2 regions of the Kitasatospora sp. NPDC059648 genome follow, and region 2 is predicted to be linked to the other one. Evidence: riboswitches for the same ligand, from Rfam matches in the RefSeq annotation. Region 2 holds a riboswitch; the other holds the start of a gene.
The links. Region 2 has a riboswitch for cyclic di-AMP ahead of ACFV1W_RS36415 (hypothetical protein). Riboswitches for the same ligand answer to the same signal wherever they lie in the genome.
Positions count from the first base shown of each region.

Region 1: it holds a riboswitch for cyclic di-AMP, as region 2 does, so the genes downstream of both, ACFV1W_RS22570 (CAP domain-containing protein) here and ACFV1W_RS36415 (hypothetical protein) in region 2, are expected to answer to the same signal.

Region 1 covers NZ_JBHWDU010000038.1:49,890-54,216, reverse strand. The annotation lists gene ACFV1W_RS22590 (DUF3052 family protein) at 1-171, shown strand, start outside; gene ACFV1W_RS22585 (hypothetical protein) at 182-646, shown strand; gene ACFV1W_RS22580 (DUF4232 domain-containing protein) at 684-1,355, opposite strand; gene ACFV1W_RS22575 (hypothetical protein) at 1,965-2,099, shown strand; gene ACFV1W_RS22570 (CAP domain-containing protein) at 2,321-3,226, opposite strand; cyclic di-AMP (ydaO/yuaA leader) riboswitch at 3,229-3,397, opposite strand; gene ACFV1W_RS22565 (hypothetical protein) at 3,987-4,327, opposite strand, start outside.
Region 2 covers NZ_JBHWDU010000110.1:5,090-9,416, forward strand. The annotation lists gene ACFV1W_RS36410 (hypothetical protein) at 128-715, shown strand; gene ACFV1W_RS36415 (hypothetical protein) at 757-2,214, opposite strand; cyclic di-AMP (ydaO/yuaA leader) riboswitch at 2,217-2,339, opposite strand; gene ACFV1W_RS36420 (esterase/lipase family protein) at 2,594-3,874, opposite strand; gene ACFV1W_RS36425 (MoaF N-terminal domain-containing protein) at 4,099-4,327, shown strand, end outside.

The DNA of each region.
Region 1 (4,327 bases), on a different contig from region 2:
TTGGGAGAGCGCGGCATGATCTGGCTGCTCACCCCCAAGGCCGGCCGGACCGGCCACGTCCAACCGGGCGTCATCGAGACCGCCGCCCGGGCCAGGGGTTTGTCCCGGAGCTGGACCACCGGCGTCGCGGAGCACTGGGACGGCTGCTGCCTCACCTCTGACGGGCGCTAGCATCCCGGCCGTGAAGCTTCGATTCGTTGACGTCGGCCTTCCACCGGTCGACCGGCTGGTGGGACACCGGCGCACCCAGGCGATCTACTACGCCTCCTCCTACGACCTGGACGACTACCCGACGTTCGAAGTCCTTGCCGAGGAGGGACTGGTCCTGCGGTGCTTCGAGGTCCGCGACGAGGACGGACACGTGCGGGCCGAGTGGTGGCAGTTCCACCGCGGGGACAGCGGCGTCCTCTTCCGGACCGGGACGCTGGAGGCGATCGGCGAGGCCCTCCAGCACGGATTCGTCTGCCGGGACCACGACTTGTGGGCGGCGCTGGCGGAGGCCGACGACGCGCCCGGCTTCATCGACTGGTCGATGACTCCCAAGGACGACCGGTTCCCGGGCTGGGACCGTCTCTGGCACCACACCGACCCGGCGCAGGCCGAGCGGCTCTACGACCTCAACGGCGGCGTTTTCAGCCGGGGCTGACGGGGCCCCGGCCGGGGGCCTGGTCGGGCGGTGTTCGTCAGGAGGGGCTGGTGGCCAGCAGTGCGGTGGTGGTCACCTTGTTGTCGCACTCGGCGAAGAGGCCGTCGTCCAGGGCCACTTGGTGGGCCCCCGCGCCCGGCAGGCCCAGCACGAGGGTGGGGTAGGCGACCGGCTTCGCCCCGGAGACGCAGTAGCCGTCGGCCTCGCCCTGGACCTGGACGAAGGTGAGCTTCACCCAGGCCTTGCCGCCCGGGGCCAGGTGGACCGGGGCGGCGGAGCCGCTGTGGGTCACCGCGAGCGGGGCGTTGTGCTCCGGGGAACCGTTGGCCGCCCCGGCCACCGTCGGGAAGCCCTGGAGCGTGCACGGGTGTGCGGAGGCGTTGGTGAACGCGACGATCGCCGCCCCGATCCCCGTGCCGTCGGGCCGCTGCTTGGCCTGGTGGGCGTCCGCCTTCAGGTCGCCGGCCGCGCAGGTCGGCGCCGCGGCGGTGGCGGTTCCGCCGGGCGAAGCGACTGCCGTGGCCGGTGCCGCGGAGGGCGTGCTGCCCTTGGTGGGAGCCTCGGGCGCGGCGGACGGCGCGGTCGGTGCGGCGGCGGGCTCGTCGTTCGCAGGCCCGCACGCCGTGACCACCAGGGCCGCTGCGGCGGCCGAGACCGCGGCGACCACGGCTCTGCGGGCCTTCGTTCCGTACTGCTTGCTGCCGTGCATGACGTCCTCCGAAGGATCGAGCGGTGCCGATCCGGCGCCGGTACCTGCCCGGTACACACCGCCGTCGCGGCGCCGGTTGCGCCGACGGCCTGCTGTGACAGGACGGTGACGGGATCGGGAAGTCCCAGCGATCATAGGCCCGGACGAGGCCGTGCGTGCGGCGCTGGGGCCAGCGACCACCCTGCGGCCCAGCGGCTACTCCCTTTGACCCCGGGGGTGCGGCGGTCGTCCGGTCGGGCGGGGCCGGTCAGGCCGGGGGCCACGGGGCGTGGGCGGCCACGTGGGTGCGCAGGTCGCGCAGGGCCTTGGCGGCGGCGATGCCGACCGCGCCCATGACCCGTCCGTCGCGGGTGCAGCCGGCGGCGAAGCGGTGCTCCTCCAGGGTGCGTCGGCGGGGTCGAAGCGGAACACCGGCCGCAGTGCCGAAACCCTCCCGCCCCGGCCCCGGTCGCCCACCCGGTTCGAAGAATCGCCGTCCCGCGAACCACTACGACGCGGGCCTGCTCCTGGCCACCGACGAGTCCTACCGCCGACCGGCTCACCACAAGAAAGGCACCAAACCCCGGCGAACCGCCGTAAACGGATAAATCGCAAGCTAAAGAGGAGGCGATGCCTGCCCGCAGGGCCGCGGTGGCGCTGATCACCGCGCACCGCCTGCTGGGCCGGGAGGCCAAGAGAGCACGACGCTCGGCGGGCAGCGCGTCGATCGCCGTCTTCGCCTCGACGGTGTACCGCACGCCGTGAGTCATGACCCGCACGACAGCCAGGACGGCGTCCGAACGGGGGACTCCTTCCGGCTGTGGCCGCCCGGGCGATCTGGGCCGGCCACCCGGTGGGCGCGCTCGACATCCGGTCCTGATCCTCCGGCCGCCTCCGTCCCACGGGCCGGGTGCCCGCGGGACGGAGGCGGCCGACCCGCCCGGACGGGGTCGGTCCGGCCGCGGCCTACGTCCTTGACGGACGGGTCAGTTGGAGAAGTCCTGGGTGAGCCAGACGGTTCCACTGGCATCCCGGTGGACGGCGATGCCGATGTGGGTGAATACGCTGCTGAGGATGTTCTTGCGGTGGCCGTCGTCCGGCGGCGTCTCGTTCAGCATGCCCTGGGTCAGGCTGACCGCCAGGGCGGCGATGTCCTGGGCCGAGGCGGAGACCCCGCTGCCGTAGCCTATGTTCTCCCCGGCGGCGTTCCACTGGACGCCCGCAGCCGTCTCCCGTGCCCCCAACTCGGCCTCGCCCGGGCACTGGTGGGACATGCCGCAGCCGCCGGCCATCGTCTGGTTGTGGGCCTCGGCACTGCTGGTCAGCCCCGACGTGATGGTGTAGGCGGGCAGACCCTGCGCGGCCCGCGCCCGGTTGATCAGATTGAGGACCTGCTGCACGGCGTCCGAGTTCGAACCGGTCTGCGCGGCCGGGGTGGCGGGTGGGGCCGCGGGGGCGGGGGCGTGCGTGACCGGGGCGGACGGGGACGACGGCGCGGACGTGTGGGACGCCGCCGGGGTCGGAGCAGAGGGCCACGCCGGATGGGAGCCCTGGGACTCGCCGCCGGGGCGCGCGGCCGCGGATTCCGGGGCGTGGGAGGCCGGGGCGGACGGCGACGGCGAGGCGTGCGAGGCGTCGGGCGAGGCAGGAGCGGAGGGTGGGCCGGCCTGGTGGCGGTGCTGACTATCGGAGTCGCTCTGGTGCCGGTGCTGATGGTGCTCCTGCCAGCCGGCGTGGCTCGCGTGCGTGTGGGAGCCGGGCGCGGCGGAGGCTCCGCTCGCGCTCAGCAGCGGCAGCATGAGGCCGGCGCCGGCGATCCCGGCGGTGGCGGCCAGACGCGGGGTGTGTCTCCGGCGCGCACGGCGATGCCGGCCGGTACCTGAAATCAGCATGGGGCGTCCCTCTGCGACGCCTGCGAGGTGAGCTGTCGGGTTCGGGCCGTGAGGTAGCCCGGCCGCACGTAGCGGCTTCACCCCTAGCCACACCCATCTCGTCCGTGAACGGGCCGAGCAGGGCGCGGCGAACTACCTGGTTCCCCCGCTCCTGCCCGGTGCACTGCTCGACGTCCGGCCGACCGGTGGACAGGACTCGGCGTCCCGGCGGCAGGGTCCGCAGGTGCGAACAGCCTGAACGCTAGGCAGACCGACCCGGAATACACAAGTTCGTATCATGCAGATCACATGGACATCCGACGAAGAACTGACGGAATGCCATATTGGCTGATATAACATCGTATAAGTGTCTTAATCGGACAATTCTCCTGACCGTCGATGCCGGTCGCGACGGCCGCCGTCCCGGGAAGGGCTGGGGCGCAGTCGGGCGAGGTCGCCCGCTGGGCCACGGTCTTACCCGGCTTCGCGTTGACACGGCCCGCATGGACGGCTGCGCGGCGTTCCTTAGGTCTCCGCCTCTTGCACGGCAACTCGGGCCCTGGTCCGTCCAGGTCGGTGGGCGAGCGCCCGGAGCCGGGTGGAGCGGCGCTTGAGCCGTCAGCGGCCAGGCCCTGGATGGGCGCGAAGCCGCCGGCAGATGCGGCACCCGGGGTCCGTCGGAGCGCGTTGGAGTATGCACAGGCAGCGGCGGCGGGACATTTCTCCGCCGCCGCAGCAGACTTCCGGACCTGTCTCAGCCGTAACGGCGACGGGGTGCAGATCAGGCCGTGCCTGTCGCGCAAGCGGTTTCGAGAGCGATGAGGCGGTGGGCGAGGGTGCGCGCCGGGCCGGTGAGGCCCTTGAGGATCTCCCGGGCGTAGGGGCTCCGAGGGTGGTGGGCGAGATCCTGGACGGCGCTCCAGAGTTCCGCGATGCCGGCCAGGCTGTGCTGGACGTGGCGGATGGCGTCGTGGCGCTGGGCGAGGTACTGCTCGGCCATCTGATGGGCGTGGCGCCAGTCGACATCGCCCGCTTCGGCGGTCCGGGCGAAGGCCGGCGTGGTGTCGCCGTCGGCGAGGCGGATGGCGTCGATCTCCTCGACGCGCCGGCGGAGGTGTTCCT
Region 2 (4,327 bases):
CGCAGTGTCCTCCGTTCGGCGGACGCTCGGGCGGGTTGAGCCCGGTCCGCCGCCCGGGTACCGCCACCCTGGTGCGGACGCGGCCCGCGACGGAGCGGGCCGCCGGACCACCAGGGAGAGGTGAGCGGTGACGGCACGCGGGCAGGGCAGGCGCAGGGGCCTTCGGGTCGCGTCCGGTGGGACGGCGTTCACGACGGCGGCGACGGCGGCGGGTTGCGCGGTCGCGTTGCTGGCCGCCGGGCCGTCCTGGGCGCTGCGGCCCGCGCCGCGGCCGGAGCCGCAGGTCGCGTCGGCGAGCACGGCCGCCGCACGGCCCGACTCCGACCTGGAGGTGATCCGGCTCGACCCGGAAGCCGCCCCTCCCGGCGGCACCACCACGGTCCACGCCTTCGTCGCGAACCGCGGCCCGGACACCACGGGCTCGCCGTTCACGGTGGTCGTCATCCTGCCGAACGGCGTGACACCGCAGGGGCCGTACTTCCCCGAGGACTGCGCGGTGCTGGGGAGCGGGCGCACGGTGCGCTGCGTCTTCGGGGCCGGAATGAAGCCCGGGCGCAGCGCGACCGCGCTCGTCCCGGTGCGGATCTCCCCCGACGTGCGGCCGGGCGTGCTGTCCGGCGGGTCGGTCGAGGTGCACAGCCGGGACGACCGGAACGGAAGCAACGACCGGCAGCCGTTCCACCTGGAAGTGGTCGAGACGGCTGCCGGTCCCTGAGAGCGGCCGGCCTGCGGGCTACGTGCGCTCGGCGTCCGCGGTCAGCGGTAGACGCGCACGTAGTCGGCGGCGAAGGTGATCGGGGTGCTCCCCTGCGGCGCCGGGTGGTACTTGCCGGCGCCGAGGGAGAGGTTGAGGATCAGGTACGCCGAGAAGCCGGCGCCCACGCCCTTGCCGTCGGAGAACACCTTGACGCCGTTGACGTACCAGTCCACCGAGTCGGCGCCGTAGTACGTGCCGATGGTGACCCACTGGTCCTTGGCGACGGCCTTGGCGTCGGTGTAGTAGTCAGGGTTGCCGGGGTTGACGTGGTTGGTCAGCTCCAGCAGGTTCGGGTTGTCGGGGTGGTACTCGAAGGAGTCGACCTCTCCGTTGCCGTTCTTCCACGTCCACAGGGCCGGCCAGGCGCCGGTGCCGGAAGGCAGCTCGACCCGGGTCTCGGCGTAGTCACCGGCCTTGACCTGGAAGCCCTCGGTGGAGCCCCCGGTGGTCAGGAAGCCGGTGTTCCAGGACTGCTGGCCGTTCTCCAGGGTGGGGCCGCCAGGGGTGGCGGTGAAGGTGGCGACGCCGTTCGCGACGCTGACGTTGTTCTTGTTCAGCCAGTCGAGCTTGTTGTCGTCCGGGTTGTGGTTGCCGTACTTGTACGCGGTGCTCTTGTCCCCGACCCAGCGCTTGCCCCAGTCGATCGGGCCGCTGAACTCGTCGGACCAGGTCAGCGCCTTACCGGCGATCGGGGAGGCCGGTGCCGGGGTGCTCGGGTTCGCGGGGGCGCTCTGGCCGGTGGTGGCGCTCGGGCTCACGGTCGGCACGGTGGTCGACGCCGTGGCGCTCGGGCTCGCGGTCGGCACGGTGGTCGACGCCGTGGCGCTCGGGCTCGCGGTCGGCACGGTGGTCGAGGCCGTGGCGGTCGGCGTGGCCGTCGGGGACGGCTCGGCAGTGGGAGTGGCGGTCGGCGTGGCCGTCGGGGACGGCTCGGCAGTGGGAGTGGCGGTCGGCGTGGCCGTCGGGGACGGGGCGGGCGTCGACGTGCCGGCGCGGGAGACCACCAGCTGCTGCGAGGGCAGGTTGTGCCAGCCGCCGCCGAGGTCCTGCCAGAAGCCGAACTGGGTGTACGTCCCGGCGGGCAGGGTGCGTACGCCGCTGGTGAAGGTGAATCCGCTCGGGCAGAGCCGGACGTCGGCGGCGTTGCCCGGGAAGTCCAGGTTGGTGCCGCGCGCGTCGCGGACGCCCACGCCGACGGTCCTGGCGACGAAGCAGGACGAGGAGTGCAGGCTCAGCGAGGCGGTGGTGGCCTTGCCCGCGACCATGGCGGCGGGGGCGATCCGGTCCTGGGTGACGGTCGGGCCGGCGGCTGCCTGGGCACCGGCGACTGCCGGCAGCCCGAGCAGGCCGGCGCCGCTGATCGCGAACGCGCCGGTCGCGGCGAGTGCGGCGTTGCGTCCGCGGTGGGACGGGCGGGCGTGGCGGGGCGCGCGACGGCGCCCGGCAGGCTGGGGCACGGGAGTCCTCTGCGACGCCTGCGGGGTGAGCTGTCGGATTCGGGCTGCAGTTGCCCGGCCGCCTGTGGAGCGGCTTCACCCCTAGCCGCAGCCCGCACGCTGGTGCGTACGGGCCGGGCACTGACCTTGGTTCCCCCGCTCCCGTCCGCTGTCGTGCTCGGCTGCCCGCCGGCGGGTGGACAGGACTCGGCGCCCCGGCGGCGGGGTCCGCGAGGGCGGACGACCCGTTGCAGGCTAGGCAGGCTGTGCGTGAACGGACAACTCCACCGGGCCGGTTGTCGCGCAGCTCACAGTGGTGTCGATCAACGACGCTGCGTGGCCGCCGAGTTGATCAGTCCCGGCACCTCGGCCGGGGGTTCGGATGTCCAGCCCCGGGGGTTCAGCCGAGCCAGGCGGCCACCTGGCTCTCGGCCTCCGGCGACCAGGCCAGTTCCAGGTGGTTGAGCCCGCCGAGCAGCCGGGTGCCGCCGACGGTCGCGATGCCGGTGGTGTCCAGGGCGCTCGCGGTGAACACGATGCCGTCGCTGGGACCGCGGTTCTCGTCGAGCACGCCCGGGATGTCGGCCGAGCCGCCCGCGAGGAGGTAGGTGGGTATCGAGGCGGGGATTCCGGCCCGCTGGAGCGGGGCGACCAGCGAGCCTGCGTCGATGGCCGCCTGGATGCCCTGGCCGGAGGTGTAGAAGCCCTGGCCGCCGTAGTAGGTGGTCCACCAGTCCTGGGCGGTGGTGTCCACCCCGTAGGCGGCGTCCCAGCGGGCGAGCAGCTGGCGCTGGCCCGGGTAGCAGTCGCTGCCGCCGGTCGGCAGCACTCCCAGGCAGGGCTGCGCGGTGTACGTGCCGTAGCAGGTCATGTACAGGTGGGGGGACGGCGCGTTGGCGGTACCGCCGCAGGCCGGCCAGGTGGCCAGGTCGAAGTCCCAGCCGTGGGCGTAGACGTAGTCGATCCCCCCGTTCGGACCGCCGAGGGTGACGAGGCGGCGCACGTCGCCCGCGTACGCCCGCCCCCAGGCGGGGCGCACCGAGGACACGTACGCGCGGGCGGCGACCTCGCCCTTGCTCCAGGCCACCACGTCGACCCGGGGGGCGCCGAGCCGGGCCCGGATCAGCGCGATCGCGTCACCGACGACCTGGGCCTGGAGCAGGTTGTCGCCGTGCGCGTGGGCGAAGCCGATGGCGAACACCCGGTGGCCGGTCCCGGCCAGGTACTGGGCGAGGCCGGTGGACGGGCAGCTCGGGGCGCCGCAGGTGCCGCCCTCCCCCGGGTCGGCCCAGGCGCGGTCGGCGTTGTCGTTGGCGCCGTGCACCAGCAGGACGGGGGTGCCGCTGCCGCCGGCGTCCCAGCCGGTGGCGGAGTAGAGCAGGAAGCGGCCGGAGAAGGGCTCGCCGGTGCCGAAGTAGGTGCGGCGGGGGCCGTCCTGGTCGCCGCGGCCGTCGGCGGGGAACTGCTCGGTGCGGAAGCCGGGGGTGGGGTCGAGGTAGCGCTCGACCTTGGCCCAGCCGTTGCCGGGGGTGGGGAAGGTGGCTTCGAGGGCGAGGGGGGCCGTGGTCGTTCCGGCGTTGGCCGCTCCGGCGGCGGGGGCGCCGAGGAGAAGGGCGGTGAGGGTCAGGAGGAGGGCGGAGAGTACGGCGGGGACGCGCCGTCGGGTGGGGGTACGTCTCATGGGCGTGCACGGTAGGACCGGGCTGCGGTCGGCGCCCATGTGCCGGCCGCACACCGCGAGCGGCGCGACGGTGGCGCACCGCACCGTGGCGCGGGGCCGCCCGAGTCCGCCCGGTCGGATAAATTGGAACCCTGGCATTTTCCGCGGTGCACAAGTGCACCGAGTCCGGGGTGCCCGGTCCGCACGGTCCGTCCCACGCTCCCGAGAAGAGGTTCCGCCCCACCATGACCGCGTCCCTGCCCGCCTTCGCCGGCCGTACCTACGTCTTCCGGGTCGACAACGGCGCGGCCTTCCGCAACACCTACTCGGCCGACGGCGCGCGGCTGCGCTGGGAGGGCCTCGGCGAGTCGGCGGGCCAGTGGGAGGACGTGCGGCTGCACGTCGCCGAGATCGCCCCCGGGGTCTACTTCGTCAGCTGGACGGAGCAGAGCGGGATCACCGTCAGCCACGTGA